2 regions of the Bacillus sp. V33-4 genome follow, and region 1 is predicted to be linked to the other one. Evidence: a T-box and tRNA genes for the amino acid it is inferred to sense, from the RefSeq annotation. Region 1 holds a T-box; the other holds one or more tRNA genes.

Region 1 (8,796 bases):
AACCGATCTCAATGCCGATTGATAAAATAAAATGGATGCCATCCACATACTCCTCCAGGATGACGTGTTCGGGAGACGGCCCTTTTTTGCTCCAAAATTTAAAGCAGCGCGTTTCGTTGGCTAATTCGCCAATCTCAACGAGGAGAGCAAGCACCTTTTGGTTAAACAGGTCTGTACCATGAAGCTGGTGTTCCGATTCAATGTGATTGTCAAGATTTTTTTGCATTTGAAACAGCTTTTGCCAATTCATAGCTCGTGGTTTCCCTTCCTTCTTATAATTCCCCAAAACGGGTATCCTAAAAAAATTATATCAAAACAAAAAAAGGATGAAACTTTTTTTATGTTCATCCGTAAATAAGAAAAATAATCATGGAGGGGCTTTATGATGATGTGGCTTCTGCGCTTCATATTATTTGCACTCATTATCTTCATTATTTACAGGTCCATTAAGTATTTGTTGAATCCAAAGCGGAAGCTTGAGCTTGCTCACGAGCAGAAACGCTATTTTTTACTGGATGATGCCAATAATGTCCGTAAAAATTTCCTGATCACCTATAAAGGTGTCTTATTCGAAGGTGAAAAATATTTGGGAACGACCGACAATGCTTTTGAGATTGTATCCATTTTCATTTGGCCAAAAAGTACAGCTGCCTTAAAGGGAATGACGCGGGATGATTTTCTTTTTATTGAGGAAGACATTCATGAGATTTATCCAAACAGCCAGATCGATTGGAAAAGCCCCATAAAGGAATTTTTGAAAAAAAGCCAGTCCCCTGGCGAAACGATTTAATATTTTTTAAAAACAACGTTCACTCCGGACGTTGTTTTTTTACAGCGATATTGAAAAATTCCTTCCACTTAATCACCGTTACTTTTTCCCGCAAAATATAGACGAGAATCGCAAGCGAAAAGAGAATGATCGCAACCAGCACCGGAGTAAAACGGCTGATGAATTCACCAAAAATAGTATAAAACAATGCGAGCGGTAAATTGCTTAAGAATGAGCCTTTTATATATTCTTGAAACGTTTTTGTTCGCTCAAGCAGGCAAAAGCTTAACAGATGATAATGAACAAAGGGAATGACCCGCAATACGGCAACTTGGCCAACCGTCAAATTGCGGTATTCTCCAAACCATTTTCGCTTGACATTGGTCAACTTCCGATGGGTTTCCGGCATTTTCTCAATGAAAAAATAGAAAAATAAACTGACAAGCATCAGGCCCATCAACGAAAAGATCGTGCCCCACACAGTCCCGAAAAGAACCCCGCCAGCCGCACAGACAACGACAACCGGAATAAACAGGAACGGTCGCAATAAATGAAAAGCAACAAAGGCAAGCGGTGCAAAAATCCCTCCTGTTTCAACGAGAACAAAAAGAAAAGACCATTTATCTTCCATGCTGTCACCCGCTTCTGCTGTTTGTCTTGATGATAATAAAGCTTATGGGAAGGACAGGAACGATATTACCGAAAAGATTGGCAGGTAAAGCTTCGGAGAATTAAATGCTGAATTTTTCCACGGTAGTTGAAAATAGCCTGATTCCAAATTGGAATCAGGCTATTTTCACACTGACAAATTACAAGAGTTACATAGCGGCTTGAACCAGAAGAAACATCTCGATAAGTGCTAGCAGCGGCAAGCCGAGCTTAAACTGCCAATGCTTCGTCTTATGCCTGAACGCATACATGCCGACTGTCATACCGAAAGCGCCACCGAGAACAGCGCAAGTCCATAAAGTTTTTTCGCTGATTCGATACTCACCTTTTTGGGCCCGCCTTTTATCATATCCCATTAAAAATAACCCGATCAGGCTAACTCCTAACAAAGCAACTAACCAAAAATTTTCCATCCGATATACTCCTATAAAAAATTAAAAGCCATCCTCCTTAGAGAATGGCTTGAAACTGAATCGATGTCAATAATTATTTACTGAATTGCTGCTTTGCAGTGTTTGCTAATTCAGCAAATGCTTTGTCATCGCTAACAGCCAGTTCAGCAAGCATTTTGCGGTTTACATCGATACCAGCAAGCTTTAATCCGTGCATTAAACGGCTGTAAGAAAGGCCGTTAATACGAGCAGCTGCATTGATACGAGTAATCCATAGTTTGCGGAAGTCGCGCTTTTTCTGGCGACGATCGCGGAATGCATACATCAGAGATTTCATTACTTGTTGGTTAGCTACTTTATATAATGTATGTTTTGAACCATAATAACCTTTGGCTAATTTAAGAACTTTTTTACGACGTTTGCGGGTAACTGTACCGCCTTTTACACGTGGCATTTATTTTCCCTCCTATTATCGGAAATTACTTAATGTTGTCTAATAAATGACGAATGCGTTTGAAATCGCCTTTAGAAACAAGAGTTGCTTTGCGAAGTTTACGCTTTGCTTTTGTAGATTTGTTAGCGAATAAGTGGCTTGTATAAGCGTGCGAACGTTTTAGTTTACCAGATCCAGTCTTCTTGAAACGCTTAGCAGCGCCGCGGTGTGTTTTCATTTTTGGCATTTGGGATTCCTCCTCTTACTTGTCGTTTTTAGGTGCAAGGACCATGAACATGCTTCGGCCGTCCATTTTTGGATGCGATTCAACCGTTGCAACTTCAGTGCAAGCTTGTGCGAAACGAATTAGGACTCGCTGGCCAATTTCCTTATGAGTAATCGCGCGTCCTTTGAATCGGATCGACGCTTTTACTTTATCGCCTTTTTCAAGGAATTTTATAGCATTGCGAAGCTTTGTATTAAAATCATGTTCATCAATGGTCGGGCTTAAACGAACTTCTTTGATATTAATAATTTTTTGATTTTTGCGAGCTTCTTTGTCTTTCTTCTGCTGCTCGAACTTAAACTTTCCATAGTCCATGATGCGGGCTACAGGAGGCTTTGCATTCGGTGCAACAAGAACTACATCAAGATTTACGCGCGTAGCAATTTCGAGTGCTTCATTCTTTGATTTAATTCCCAATTGCTCGCCATTTTGGTCAATGAGACGAACTTCACGGGCGCGAATGCCCTCGTTTAACAACATGTCTTTGCTAATAGTTAGACACCTCCAGGGTTTAATAACGAATACAAACATTTGGGTCAAGAATTATCCATGATCTCACTTCACCGAATCCCGGGTGTTTGGGACAGGTTGAATCGGTAAGTTGCTGCAGCACGGGCTGCTGCTTCGTGTTTTTACAAATAAAAAAGTGCAGGTGAACACACCCACACTTACGAATTCAGTAAGAAACAAAAAGTTTCACGTAAGACCTGCCAACTGCATAAGCGTCAATCAGGTGAGAAGCGGGTGCTTCTTCTTTTCCTCAAAGTCGTATTCAATTTACCTAAATAACTATAACAAATTCATCTATGAATGTCAAATGAGCTACTTTTTTTTGCAACAAAGAGAATCTTACCAAAATTAAAGTGAGCTTGCAAGCTATTTTTAATATATACATCTCTCTTTTAATTCAGCGGACATCGCCATTCATTAAGCGAAACGCTTAAAACGTTCATAGAAAAACGAGAAGCTGCGAACACAGCACAGCATCTCGTTTCGAAACCACTTTTACAGCTTCACTTCATCCTTCAAACCTTCAATAAAGCTTTCAAATGCAACTGTTTCAGACTTTTGCTCGCCATACTTGCGGACGTTGACCGCCTTTTCTTCGACTTCTTTATCACCAACTACGAGCATATATGGGATTTTTTGCATTTGCGCTTCGCGGATTTTATAGCCGATTTTTTCATTGCGTTCGTCAAGCTCAACGCGAAAGCCTTCTGCCCGCAGCTGCTCCTGTACCTGCTGGGCATAATCGAAATGAATATCCGGGGACACAGGAATGACCTGGACTTGGACAGGCGCGAGCCATGTTGGGAAAGCTCCTTTATATTCTTCGATTAAGAAGGCAACAAAGCGTTCCATTGTCGAAACGACCCCGCGGTGGATCACAACTGGGCGGTGCTGCTTTCCATCCTCGCCAATATAAGAAAGATCAAAGCGCTCAGGCAGCAAGAAATCCAACTGGACAGTCGATAAAGTTTCATCCTTACCGAGCGCTGTTTTTACTTGAACGTCCAATTTAGGTCCGTAGAATGCTGCTTCGCCTTCAGCTTCGAAGTAATCGACACCCAGCTCATCCATCGCTTCTTTCAGCATTGCCTGAGCTTTTTCCCACATTTCATCGTCATCAAAATATTTTTCAGTGTCCGCTGGATCCCGGTACGATAATCGGAACGAATAATCATCGATATTAAAGTCTTTGTAAACCTCCAGCACTAACCGGACAACCCGTTTAAATTCCTCTTTAATTTGGTCAGGGCGGACAAAGATATGAGCATCATTTAAGGTCATCCCCCGAACACGCTGCAGACCGGACAATGCTCCGGACATCTCGTAACGGTGCATCATGCCGAGCTCGGCAATCCGAATTGGCAGCTCACGGTAGCTGTGGATGGCATTTTTATAAATCATCATATGGTGCGGACAGTTCATCGGCCGCAGCACAAGCTGCTCATTGTCCATATCCATGACAGGGAACATATCTTCTTGATAATGATCCCAGTGGCCGGAAGTCTTATAAAGGTCGACGCTGCCCATGATCGGAGTGTACACATGATCATAACCCAGACGTTGTTCCTTATCGACAATATAGCGCTCGATAATCCGGCGGATGGTTGCGCCTTTTGGCAGCCATAGCGGCAGGCCCTGGCCGACCAGCTGTGAGTTTGTAAATAAACTTAACTCTTTGCCGAGCTTGCGGTGATCGCGCTCTTTTGCTTCTTCCAACAAGCGCAAATGCTCTTGAAGGTCTTCCTTTTTAAAGAAAGCAGTTCCGTAAATGCGCTGGAGCATCTTATTATCGCTGTTGCCGCGCCAGTACGCCCCGGCAATGCTCAACAGTTTGAACTCCTTCAGCTTGCCGGTCGATGGCATATGCACGCCGCGGCAGAGATCGAAAAATTCGCCCTGTTCATAAATAGTCACAGTTTCATGTTGAGGGATTGCCTCAATTAGCTCCAGCTTATATTCATCATCGATTTCTTTAAAGAGTTGTACAGCCTCATTGCGGCTTACTTCCTTGCGGACAATCTCAATGTTCTCATTGACGATCTTGGCCATTTCTTTTTCAATCAACGGGAGATCCTCCGGTGTTAACGATTCCTCCATATCAATATCATAGTAAAAGCCGCCGTCAATAACCGGGCCGACGCCGAGTTTGACATCTTTATAAAGGCGCTTGATCGCCTGGGCCATTAAATGGGCACTGCTATGCCGAAGAATTTCAAGCGCGTCTTCACTGTCCGCTGTAACAATTTCGATTGCCCCATCTTCCTCGATTGGACGGCGAAGATCATACAATTGGCCATCTACTTTACCGGCAATCGCTTTTTTCTTCAGTCCCGGACTGATTGAGGCAGCAACTTCTTCGGTTGTCGTTCCTTTGGAAAACTCCTTTACGGCTCCATCAGGAAAGGTTAATTTCACAACATCTGACATGACTCTTCCTCCTTTTCTAAACTGCGTAAGCGCCTGTTCAGACTATCGCCCGGTCAAGTCGCTTTTTCGCAAACTTAATGGACGCAGTGAAACAACGCTGGAACCGGGATTTATGCCAGTTCCCAAAACGCTATCTGTGTAAAAATAAAAAAACCCATCCCTGTAACAGGGACGAGTTTTATACACGCGGTTCCACCCAATTTCATATTTTCAGCAATTGAAAATATATCTCTGGAAAAATAACGGTTTTAGCCGTCAGCCAATACTTTTTGGATCAAGGAAACAGACGTGCTCTTCCCGATTATGTTCATGGCCGAAGTTCAGAGGCGGTAAGCATCAGGTCCGTGTTGGGAAAATTGCAGCCGTGTCTTCCCTCTCTGGTAACCGTAACCGAATACCCTTGTCCTCATCATTACTTTTACGAATGATTTTATGTACGTAATTATAGAGGGTATTTTTTTGAAAAGCAAGAGGTTCTTATTACATTTTTTCTTCAGCCGTATAGGGCAGGAAGCTTTTTCGTTCATTAAAGTCGGCGACTGCCTGAATCGTAACCCTTTCCTCAAATATGTTGCAGATCGTGCGGACTAGCGGCTCATTACGATCTTCCGTGTAAAGAAAGATCATGGCCGGGGCAATCGAAAGCAATGGCGCAATCGTGACTGAATCCACATAAACTGGATGATTAAAGAGCAGCTTTCGATCGATCATTCTAACCAGGTCGGCCCGTTTGATTTCGTAAAAATGCTCGTCAAAAAAAGTAGATCCATCGTTAATGAGCAGGTGAAGCCGCCGAATTTTCATCTCCCGTTCTGCCAAAAAATCTCTTAATGTCTGAATAAATATTTGGTACTCCTGCTCCATTTTGTATTCGTCGATGGAGATTTCCACATACTTCTCAAGACAATCCAGATAGGGCCTGAGCCGAAATTTCACAAAAGAATCGAATGAAAAGGATAGATTTTTTTGAAAAAGGTCATCCATAGCTTCCTTCAATATATTCTCCTCGTTCGTATCCTGAAGCAGGACCGCTAGTTCCTCACGATTCCCGTCCAAAATCGAATAAATAATTTCCATGATTTGCGACTGTTCCTCGGTGTCATTAAAAAAATAGTTTTCTGCTAAAATCGTCCGGAACCATTGCTCCCGTTTCCAATAAATAATAAATTCATAGAAAGCCTGTTTCACATCCGCTAAAATAATGTCCGCATTCGCTTCTGCCGTAAGCTTAATTATATGTGGATCTTCAAAAAGAAGATTTATTTTTCCAGACTCGGAGGATAAATGCCGCTGTAAATATTTAATAAGGCCTTTTGCATCCTCTTGTTTTTGGAAGATGATCTCAAACAACCAAATCCCCCCTATATCAAAATCTCTAATTTTATGTATATGGGGAACAGGGACAAAATAGAAGCAAGCACGCCGAAAGTCCTTAGTGATTTTCTGATCCGTTTAGATAAAAAAACCACCTTAAGTAACAGGTGGTTGAATACATTATTTTCTTCGGTTCTCACCGTCAAGCATGATAGGCTCAGCCAAAAATCTGATGCGTTCCATAATCCGGCGCGCTTTCATTTTTTCTTCCTCACCGCGCTGGCTGTATGTTAAATGATGCTCAAGCCCCTTGAAGTCGAAATTGGATGTAAAGAAAGTTGGCAGGTTTTCGGACATGCGATATTGCAGGATCGGACCAAGCACCTCGTCCCTGACCCAGCTCGACATCGTTTCAGCGCCAATATCATCGAGCATCAAAATCGGCTGCTTCTTGATCGTTTCAATTTTCCCATTTAATGTCGAGTCAGCAATCGAATTTTTCATTTCTCTGAGCAGTTCAGGCACAAACACGATCATCGAGGAGATTTTTTTTGCGGCCAGTTCATTGGCAATTGCCCCTAACAGGAATGATTTTCCGACTCCAAATTCTCCAAATAAATATAAACCTTTTACTTTCTCTCCAGATTGATAGGCTGCGATAAAGTCTCCCGCTTTTTCAAGAGCTGTATAGCGGCCTGGATTATCGGCTTTCAGATCAAAATCACTAAAGGAAACTTGTAAAATATCTTTTGGAAAATACATGCTTTTAATCAGCTTTTCGTTCTTGCGCTTTTCATCCTCCATCACCTTTCTCGGGCAGCGATCATAGTGGATATCGATCGCATTTCTCCCGATTACCAGTTTGGGATGATACCCCTGCATATAATTAATACAGCCGCCAAGGCTTGGACACCGATTACATTCTTTGCTTTGATCGGTGTATTCAAGCAGCTTTCCCATGCTTCTTTCGACCATTCCATCGTTCACTTCATCCCTATGCTCGCTCAGAAAAGCGTTAATCTCGGGACTTTTCATAATTTTATCCCGCATTAAGGCATAGCGTTTTTGAAAGTCTTCATTTCCGGCAAGCCTTTTTATCGTCTGGTTAATTTTCTCCACATTTGTTCACCACCTATGTCCTCAGCTTTTTCAGCTTCTCTTCAAGTGCACGTTTTTTTTCTTCAAAGTTCGGAATAATTGCCGGTTCTTCTTTTGCTGCAGACGGACTATCATTTTCCTTAAACCAATCAGGCAATTGTTCCGTCCGGATTGGCTTGCGCCTTGTCTGGGTTCCCTGGCCGGCGGTTTTTTTACCATCAGCCCATTCCAGATACTGACGGTGTTCGCTGATTGCCAGCTCCATTGCTTCTTTTACGGTCTTTATTTTCTTCCTTGCCCAGTGGCTGGCAATTTTCTCGATGTAACCCTTTGTCAGCTTCATATTTGTTTTAAGAAGCACATATTGAATGAGCACATTCGTGACACCGGGAAGAAGTTTTTGTTGAAACATTACTTCTTCAATAATTTGCAAGTCGGTTTTCGTTGGTTCAGCCCCGCCGGAAATATCCTTTAACAACTTGCGGGGGGAAGTCGTTTCAAGATAGTGGACGAGCTGCTCCTCTTGCGTTTTCGGTTCAGCACTTGCTGTCATATGAACAACAGGCTGGTGGCGGTCAACAAGTGACGGCAGCTTGTCCTGATGTTCAAACTGGTACCAATCCCGCGCTGCCTTGCGCAATTCTTCAATATCAATTTCATCTTCCGCCGTTACAGCGCTGAGAATAATGCTTTTCATTTGAATCGGATCGATTCCATACAGAAACGACAGGTTGCTGATCGCTTCTTTCACTTTTTTGTTCAAAGCTTTTTTAGGTACTAACGATTCCTGCAATCCAGCAGTCAACAATTCAAAATTGAAAGACTCTGTATCTATTTGAATCCCGGTTTGTTCTGCTCTGCCTATAAAAGCCTGGCCATTGTCGGCGCTGAGGCTCCT
Region 2 (8,796 bases), on a different contig from region 1:
CAGATGCCTAATCCCATTGACTCAGCGGCAATCGCAACATTTTGCGCCGCTAAAGATGCATCGATCAAAGCAACCATAAATTTTTCCGTGCTCTCAATAGCGGGAATGACATCTTTCCCTTCGATTTCACCGATCAATTGATGGCGGTATAAATCTGCACAAAACACTAAGAAGTGGCCGTTCTGCACCACGTAGCTTTGCTTGCCGGCAAGCTCTGAAAGCTTCTGTTTCTTGTCTCGGTCGGTGATGCCAATGATCGAATATGCCTGGATAAAGCTTGAAGTAGCAGCTGCTTGTGCACAAGCGATAATCGTGTCGATCTGCTCGTCAGTTAACGGTTTATCTTCAAAACTCCTGATTGAACGATGGTTTAAGATCGTCTCAATTGTTGGATTCATAAGCCTGTCCCACCTTTATGTATCATCTGAAAAGGACCTTGAGCGGTTAGGTCCATGCCATTTATCTTAAAGCCGGATAATCCTGCTGCCTTAATGCTTCATAAATTAAAATCGCAGCTGTATTGGACAAATTTAATGAGCGGACATTCTCATTCATTGGAATGCGCAAGCTTCTTTCTTTATTCGCCTCAATGATATTTTTAGGAAGCCCGGTTGTCTCTTTTCCAAAAATAAAATAGTAATCCTTGTCAGCGTCGCTGTAATCAAATGATGAATGCGGCTCCGTTCCAAACTTTGTTAAATAAAAAAATTCACCGCCACTATTTTTTTCATAAAATTCGTCTAACGATTCGTAGTAAACAACCTTTACAAATTCCCAATAATCCAAACCTGCCCGGCGCAGCATTTTATCATCTGTTGAAAATCCGAGTGGCCTGATTAAGTGTAAAATTGTATCTGTTGCAGCACAAGTTCTCGCTATATTGCCTGTATTGGCTGGGATTTCCGGCTGGTATAGTACGACATGCAAACCCACTTTTTTCACCTCAATAATAAACTCTAAAGGCTATTATACCACTCTTGGTTGCTCAGACAAGAATGTTCACTCATCATGAACTATTGTTATAAACTTGTATTTAATATTTGGAGTATAGGCAGTTGAATCCTCATATGCCCAGTAACGCATCCTGCTATTATGTGTATGGGCATTAACAAGGGGCATTTCAAATGCATCCTTGCCGGTAACGATTGTATTATGGTCAAAACGGCCATCACCCTGAAAATCGTAGCAAATCACGTCCCCAAGCAATAGTTTATCAGCGCTGCTGACTTCTCTTCCGCGCAAGCCTGTTTTTGATCCCGGCAAATACCAGCGCAGTGAATTGGCAACTGACCAGCTATAACTCCAATTATTATTTCTCATCCACCAGCCATTACTCCTGTTCGGGTAACCTCTCATTGGCGCCCCTCCGGCATGCAGGCACTGGGAAATATAGTTGGTGCAATCCACTTCAAACTTTTTAAAGGCTGGATTGTAATCATTCCACCATCTTTCCGCATATTGGACCGCTTTTAAGCGATCATAATAGAACTCATTCTTCGTCCTTTGCATTTCCCGAATTGGGTCATCCGGAAAAACTTCTGCCAGGTTTTCATGAGCATATATGGAGATCTCTTTATCTTCAATTAAGACCCCTTTATAAAAATCGGCCTCTCGTTTTTCGATTTCTTCCTCCATATAAAGCATTCCCTTTTGGCGAATTAAAAATTGAAAATGTACTTCATACAAAAGGGTAGTGTGATCATCTTCCTCTTGCTTATCCGTGATTTTTCCCCTTGCTGCTGCCTTCACAATTTCAGCCGATCTTTTCGACAAACAATCTTTTTTAATTTCTATTTTCTGTGGTAAATCTTTATCGCTTCGCGTGTGTGATATATATTGGTTAACCCGTCTTCCTAAAAGAGCCTGCAGCTGTTCGCGCATTGGAAACACTCCTCTCATATACATACATATGAAGAAACAGCGCAATCAAACCAAAAAAAACAGGAATGGGAGTCCATTCCTGTTAGTGAACATAAAAAGTTAGTCCTTTTTCAATTTCTTTGATAACTTCCTCGTCTTTTTCTGTTTGAACAGCATGTTGAAGGGCCTCTCTTGCTTCGTTTCCGCCAATTTTCCCCAACGACCAGGCCGCCGTCCCCCTGATGACAGGCCTAGCGTCATTTTTAAGAACTTCAATGATGTCGGGAATTGCAGTTTCATCTTTATAATGGGCAAGGGCGATCAGCGCGTTTCTCTGGATTGGTTTTTTGCCTCTCCATGAACCGGATATTTTACTGTATTTCTCTTTAAATTCGCGATTTCCAATCCGAAGCAACGGTTTTAATAATGGCTTTGCTATTTCCGGGTCAGGTTCCATTTCAGAGTGGAAATGAAAATCCTTACCTTTGTTTACAGGACAAACCGTTTGGCAAGTATCGCAGCCATACAGCCGATTGCCTAGCTTATCACGAAATTCATCGGGCAGAAAACCTTTAGTTTGCGTTAGAAAAGCGATGCACCTTTGTGCATTTAACTGACCGCCTTGTATCAGCGCACCTGTAGGACAGACCTCAACACATTTATTGCAGCTTCCGCATTGGTCCTCCATTGGAGTATCAGGTTCAAACGGAATATTCGTGATCATTTCTCCGAGATACACATACGAGCCAAATTCTGGAGTAATGATTGAACAGTTTTTCCCGCTCCAGCCGATTCCCGCTCTTTGCGCAACGGCTCTATCGACTAATTCCCCTGTATCAACCATTGACTTAAGTTTGGCTTCAGGTACTTTCGACAAAATATATTCTTCAAGTTTTTTCAGGCGGTCGCGCAAAATCATATGGTAATCGGTTCCCCATGACGCCCGGCAAAAAATTCCCCGTCGCTCGCCTTTTTTGCTCAAAACCTGCTCTTTCATTTTCGAAGGGTAAGCTAAAGCGATAGCGATAATCGACTGTGATTTATCAAGCAAAAGCGATGGATCCGTTCTCTTTTCAATATCCGGCTCTTCAAAGCCTGATTGGTAGTTCAGCTCCTGCTGGCGCAACAGCCGGCTTTTCATCTCACTGAATGTATTTGTTGACGTGAAACCAATTTTATCAATACCGATTGTTTTACTGTAGGCAATGATATCCTGCTTCAGCTCGATACTATTCATTTTCGACCCTCCTTTCTTTCATGAGTTCCTATATGGCAGGCATAAAGCCTTTATTATAAAGATCAACGGTTTATATGATAAACTATTTTCAAGGAAATGTGGAGGTGAAAAGCATGGAAATATTCATATCGTCTGATATAGCAGCATTATCCCCGGCTTTAAAGTTGGCGTCAATTGATTCACTCCAAAACTGCCATGTTAGTTCGGCTTTTCCAGACAGAACCTGGAACCACTGTTGCTCCTCGGTTACATTCATCCACTAATCTCCTTGCTCTTATTCAAACAGGAAAGGTTACTAACAGAATATAGGTAATTTCGACTTTGATCTGTTAAAATCCGTTGTTATTGATTTAATTCCTGCTATTTTTAAAGTACAAATATCAAAAACACAGAAGCGCCATATGTTCACAGCTCCTCTGTGTTTTTGTTTAGATCCTTGCCGGTTCTTGTTTAGCTGTTTCTTCCTGCACGGTTATCAGGAACTGTCGTTTGCCGTATCGATGCCGATCCACAAACCGTCCTTCACATGCCAGGCAACCATGTCCTTGGCCACATGGTTTCCAGATGCCTTTGGGAACCGCGACCAATCTTCACTTTGATATTCCTCCCAGTGGACCATTCGGCGTATTTTTTATTTGCAGCAGGACGTCGTTCATTGCACCTGCTAATGCCATATATCCGACCGAGTTTGGGTGAATTCCATCCCGGCTCCACGTTTCTAAATTCAACGTAAAAGGGGCGTGCCATAATTCAGCGTAGGGAACACCAAATTCGACACATTTTTCACGAATCAACTGATTGAGCTCTGTCAACTGACTGCGAATTTGCCCTGCCTGTGAAGTCGGAAGCGTACGAAGTTTTGGAAAGTCCGGAACTGTGGAAGAAATAATGGTAACGCCTGTCTGTAATAAAGTAGACAGCATCTCTCCAAACTCCTGTTCAAATGCGGAAGCATTCCATCTCCCTTGCAATACATCATTACCGCCTGCCATCAAGGATACAAGATCAGGCCTTAAAGCCATGCACTTTCCCAGCTGTGTCCTCCGGATTTCGGCCGTAGTTTGTCCCCTGATGGCGATATTGGTATAGATTAACTCTGGGCAGCGTTCTTGCCACTCTTTTGCAAAGTGGTATGCCCAACTTAAACAAGGAATTCCCTCTACTTCATCTCCAATCCCCTCCGTCACACTGTCACCCATGGCCACAAAACGATTCCACACAATTGCTTTCCTCCCTTTATTTTCAGACACACATGTCTGTTTTTATGGTAAAAGAAATCGGCAGTTTAAGCCGTTTCCTTGACAACCCGTTTACGAATGTAATCTTGAAGATGATCGATCGTTTGATTCAAAAATTTTTTATCCTTGTGTAGACGACTTAACATCAGGGCGCCTTCTAACGAGGAAAGCAAAACGGTGGCAACCTCTTCTGGATTTACCTGAGAACTTACTTCTCCGTATTCAATTCCCTGCATAACCACTCTTCCAATTGATTCATGAAGTTGTAGCATGGCTTGATTAGCATAATCTTTCAATACCGGATTTACCGCATCTGTTTCTATGGCAACATTCATTATCGGACAGCCACCTGGAATAGGAGTATCTTCATATAGACGGCTGAATATGTGAAGGAACCCGTGCAAGCGTTCGACGATGTGATTCTCTGTCCACAAAGCCTCTCGATACTTCGAACCTATAGTTTCAGCCGCATAAAGAAATGCCTCGTTTGCAAGCTCATCCTTACTGCTAAAGTGATTGTATAAACCGCCTCTTTCCAGTCCTGTCGCATTCATAACATCAACCATAGTTGAGGCTACGTACCCCCTTTGATTAAAGAGGTTAGCCGCTTTTTCAATAATCATTTTTTTCGTTCGTTCGCCCTTTCGCATAAAAAACAACCTCTCAATTTGGGAAAATTAGTGCATATTATAAAAAAGACGAATGTGTCTGTTTTTATAATATGTCTTTCCCATCAATATGTAAACCCTAAATATTCAATTTTTTGTCTTTAACACTTTGAAGATCGAGATCATCCGTTTGTCGGGGATATTTCTTTCCTTGCATCAAACTCTCGATACGTCTTAGCTGATTCTTGATCTGCTGGACACTCTTTTATGATCGGCCCTACTTTCTTTCATGAGTTCCTATATGGCAGGAATAAAAGCCTTTATTATAACGATCAACGGTTTATATGATAGACTATTTTCAAACGAATATGGAGGTGAAAAGCATGGAAATAGTCATGTCACCTGATATAGCAGCGATTATCCCCAGCTTTAATGTTGGTGTCATTCAGTATCATGGCATTGTAGTCGGAGAATCCCCGCAAATGCTAAAAGGCAGGTTCCAGCTTTTTCAAGAATCGATATTTTTCGATTTAGAAAACAAAAATGTTACCGATCTTGAAGGCATTCAGGAGTGGAGGCAGATCTTTAAGAAGACTGGTATCGATCCAAACCGTTATCGCCCCTCTGCGGAGGCACTTTACCGGCGAATCAAAAAGCAAAACTATATAAACTCTGTTAATAGTGCTATTGATCTGAATAACTTTTGTTCACTCGAGTACCAGGTACCGATCGGTATTTATGATCGCAACCTTTTATCGGGGGATATTTCAATCCGGCTTGGCGGTAAAGGTGAAGAATATTTCGGCTTAAATGGCAGAAGCAATTCTCTTGCGAATCTCATTATCTCTGCCGATCAAAACGGTCCCTTCGGCAGCCCGTTTGTCGATTCCACCAGAACAGCGGTTGGCCCTGAGACAACAAGTGCTGTCCAAATCATTTACCTGCGTCCGTCCCTTGATAAGGAAAACCAGGTGAAGCTAACAGAAGCCGCAATGAATATGTTTCTTCAATTACATGGAGGAACTGCAAAATATGAGGTAATAGGATGCTGAACTGCATCCTATTTTTATTGCACGGATATTTACTGTACCGGAGCTTATCTTTTTTTATCAGTGAAAAAGAAAAAACGCAATGCTTCGTTCTTTAAGAGACGAAACACTGCGTTGCGATAGGGTATGTATGGAGCGGGTGATGGGAATCGAACCCACATCATCAGCTTGGAAGGCTGAGGTTTTACCACTAAACTACACCCGCACATAGGTGAAGTATAATTATTTTTAAAAATAAAAACAGGTTTCCCTGTTAAATAAATATGGTACCGGTGGTCGGGGTCGAACCGACACTCCAGAAGGAACACGATTTTGAGTCGTGCGCGTCTGCCAATTCCGCCACACCGGCGTATTAAATTATGGGTGATGCCGAGGACCGGAATCGAACCGGTACGGTAGTCACCTACCGCAGGATTTTAAGTCCTGTGCGTCTGCCAGTTCCGCCACCCCGGCAAATCGTAATCCTGCTTGTCCATTTTCTAAGTAAATGGAGGCGGCAACCGGATTCGAACCGGTGGTAAAGGTTTTGCAGACCTCTGCCTTACCACTTGGCTATGCCGCCAAAAAACTAATGGAGCGGAAGACGGGATTCGAACCCGCGACCCCAACCTTGGCAAGGTTGTATTCTACCACTGAACTACTTCCGCAAAATGGCTGGGCTAGCTGGATTCGAACCAACGCATGACGGAGTCAAAGTCCGTTGCCTTACCGCTTGGCTATAGCCCATTAATTAACATTGTATATTTATGGGGCGACTGATGGGAATTGAACCCACGAATGTCGGAACCACAATCCGATGCGTTAACCACTTCGCCACAATCGCCATAACATATTAGGCAGCTTTTTTGAAAATAATTGTCACCGTTAAGATGGATAAGATAATTGATACTAATTTAACATCATGGGGCGACTGATGGGAATCGAACCCACGAATGTCGGAACCACAATCCGATGCGTTAACCACTTCGCCACAATCGCCATTATAGTTATTTGGCAGGGGTAGTAGGAATCGAACCCACACTGGAGGTTTTGGAGACCTCTGTTCTACCTTTAAACTATACCCCTATATATCAAATGGTGGAGGGGGACGGATTCGAACCGCCGAACCCTGAGGGAGCGGATTTACAGTCCGCCGCGTTTAGCCACTTCGCTACCCCTCCATCAAGAAAATTAATTATATCACCGATCATTTTTCGGGTCAATCTGAAAAACTAACCATAAATGGTGCCGGCAAGAGGACTTGAACCCCCAACCTACTGATTACAAGTCAGTTGCTCTACCAATTGAGCTACACCGGCTTTGTATTAATATGAGGTTGAAAGAAAATGGTGGCTCAGGACGGAATCGAACCGCCGACACAAGGATTTTCAGTCCTTTGCTCTACCGACTGAGCTACTGAGCCATAATTGCAAATATTTCCTAAATTTTAATTCAAGTAAGTCCTTTGCTCAAAAGATCTCACGATCTTTCTCGCAGGTTGCCGCAGGAGCCAACAATGATGAGAGCAACCTGCTCTACCGACTGAGCTACTGAGCCATAATTGCAAATATTTCCTAAATTTTAATTCAAGTAAGTCCTTTGCTCAAAAGATCTCACGATCTTTCTCGCAGGTTGCCACAGGAGCCAATCAATGATGAGAGCAACCTGCTCTACCGACTGAGCTACTGAGCCATAATTGCAAATATTTCCTAAATTTTAATTCAAGTAAGTCCTTTGCTCAAAAGATCTCACGATCTTTCTCGCAGGTTGCCGCAGGAGCCAATCAATGATGAGAGCAACCTGCTCTACCGACTGAGCTACTGAGCCAATTTATAACTGTTATAAAAAAATGGCGGTCCCGACCGGGATCGAACCGGCGATCTCCTGCGTGACAGGCAGGCATGTTAACCGCTACACCACGGGACCAGATTGCGGGGGCAGGATTTGAACCTGCGACCTTCGGGTTATGAGCCCGACGAGCTACCGAACTGCTCCACCCCGCGACAATAGAAATTATTAAGTTTTTCCTATGCTCATTGATACCATAAGAACTGTCCCGATCTCAGGATGCTGAACCAAGTAGCAGCTCGATCGGTACAACTCGCAGTTCATTCTGTGAAGTAACGCTCGTTGCTCCACCCCGCGACGATAAAAAACATGAAAACTTAACTGATATGGTGGAGGATGACGGGATCGAACCGCCGACCCTCTGCTTGTAAGGCAGATGCTCTCCCAGCTGAGCTAATCCTCCAGCTATGTATCCACGAAAAATGGTGACCCGTACGGGATTCGAACCCGTGTTACCGCCGTGAAAGGGCGGTGTCTTAACCGCTTGACCAACGGGCCATATAATTAAATATGGCGGAGAGCAAGGGATTTGAACCCTTGAGACAGTGATTAACCGCCTACACGATTTCCAATCGTGCTCCTTCGGCCACTCGGACAGCTCTCCGTTTGGCTCCGCAGGCAGGATTCGAACCTGCGACCGTTCGGTTAACAGCCGAATGCTCTACCACTGAGCTACTGCGGAATAATAATATACAACCCTAAACATTGTTTTGCTTCGAATGTCCCCATCTCAGTAAGCTTAAGCAAGTAGCAGCTCGATGGGTACAACTCGGAGCCCAATCCAGCAGCTTTGCTCGTTGCTCTACCACTGAGCTACTGCGGAATAATAATTTAAAATAATCGCCCGGCGGCGTCCTACTCTCACAGGGGGAGACCCCCAACTACCATCGGCGCTGAGAAGCTTAACTTCCGTGTTCGGGATGGGAACGGGTGTGACCTTCTCGCTATCGCCACCAGACAAGTTCAAGACATATTCT

The links. The T-box of region 1 lies ahead of thrS (threonine--tRNA ligase). A T-box ahead of a tRNA ligase gene usually reads a tRNA of that ligase, here a tRNA-Thr.
Region 2: it encodes a tRNA-Thr, which carries the amino acid that the T-box ahead of thrS (threonine--tRNA ligase) is inferred to sense. The anticodon was not compared.

What each region holds. Positions count from the first base shown of each region.
Region 1 is NZ_PGVC01000047.1:37,711-46,506, reverse strand. It holds gene CVD23_RS17115 (dUTP diphosphatase) at 1-250, opposite strand, end outside; gene CVD23_RS17110 (sigma-w pathway protein ysdB) at 386-790, shown strand; gene CVD23_RS17105 (TVP38/TMEM64 family protein) at 810-1,400, opposite strand; gene CVD23_RS17100 (DUF1294 domain-containing protein) at 1,588-1,851, opposite strand; gene rplT (50S ribosomal protein L20) at 1,925-2,284, opposite strand; gene rpmI (50S ribosomal protein L35) at 2,310-2,510, opposite strand; gene infC (translation initiation factor IF-3) at 2,526-3,080, opposite strand; ribosomal protein L20 leader region at 3,184-3,311, opposite strand; gene thrS (threonine--tRNA ligase) at 3,555-5,486, opposite strand; T-box leader at 5,651-5,908, opposite strand; gene ytxC (putative sporulation protein YtxC) at 5,967-6,836, opposite strand; gene dnaI (primosomal protein DnaI) at 6,981-7,919, opposite strand; gene CVD23_RS17065 (replication initiation and membrane attachment family protein) at 7,933-8,796, opposite strand, start outside.
Region 2 is NZ_PGVC01000068.1:144-8,939, reverse strand. It holds gene nfsA (oxygen-insensitive NADPH nitroreductase) at 1-398, opposite strand, end outside; gene trmL (tRNA (uridine(34)/cytosine(34)/5-carboxymethylaminomethyluridine(34)-2'-O)-methyltransferase TrmL) at 460-933, opposite strand; gene CVD23_RS20130 (amidase domain-containing protein) at 1,000-1,881, opposite strand; gene queG (tRNA epoxyqueuosine(34) reductase QueG) at 1,964-3,097, opposite strand; gene CVD23_RS22115 (hypothetical protein) at 3,186-3,353, opposite strand; gene CVD23_RS20120 (SGNH/GDSL hydrolase family protein) at 3,688-4,317, opposite strand; gene CVD23_RS20115 (TetR/AcrR family transcriptional regulator) at 4,383-4,985, opposite strand; gene CVD23_RS20110 (B3/B4 domain-containing protein) at 5,327-5,995, shown strand; tRNA gene CVD23_RS20105 (tRNA-Gly) at 6,124-6,197, opposite strand; tRNA gene CVD23_RS20100 (tRNA-Leu) at 6,257-6,341, opposite strand; tRNA gene CVD23_RS20095 (tRNA-Leu) at 6,360-6,445, opposite strand; tRNA gene CVD23_RS20090 (tRNA-Cys) at 6,481-6,554, opposite strand; tRNA gene CVD23_RS20085 (tRNA-Gly) at 6,565-6,639, opposite strand; tRNA gene CVD23_RS20080 (tRNA-Gln) at 6,644-6,718, opposite strand; tRNA gene CVD23_RS20075 (tRNA-His) at 6,740-6,815, opposite strand; tRNA gene CVD23_RS20070 (tRNA-His) at 6,895-6,970, opposite strand; tRNA gene CVD23_RS20065 (tRNA-Trp) at 6,984-7,057, opposite strand; tRNA gene CVD23_RS20060 (tRNA-Tyr) at 7,068-7,152, opposite strand; tRNA gene CVD23_RS20055 (tRNA-Thr) at 7,215-7,290, opposite strand; tRNA gene CVD23_RS20050 (tRNA-Phe) at 7,319-7,394, opposite strand; tRNA gene CVD23_RS20045 (tRNA-Asp) at 7,822-7,897, opposite strand; tRNA gene CVD23_RS20040 (tRNA-Met) at 7,901-7,974, opposite strand; tRNA gene CVD23_RS20035 (tRNA-Val) at 8,147-8,222, opposite strand; tRNA gene CVD23_RS20030 (tRNA-Glu) at 8,243-8,317, opposite strand; tRNA gene CVD23_RS20025 (tRNA-Ser) at 8,331-8,423, opposite strand; tRNA gene CVD23_RS20020 (tRNA-Asn) at 8,427-8,501, opposite strand; rRNA gene rrf (5S ribosomal RNA) at 8,662-8,777, opposite strand.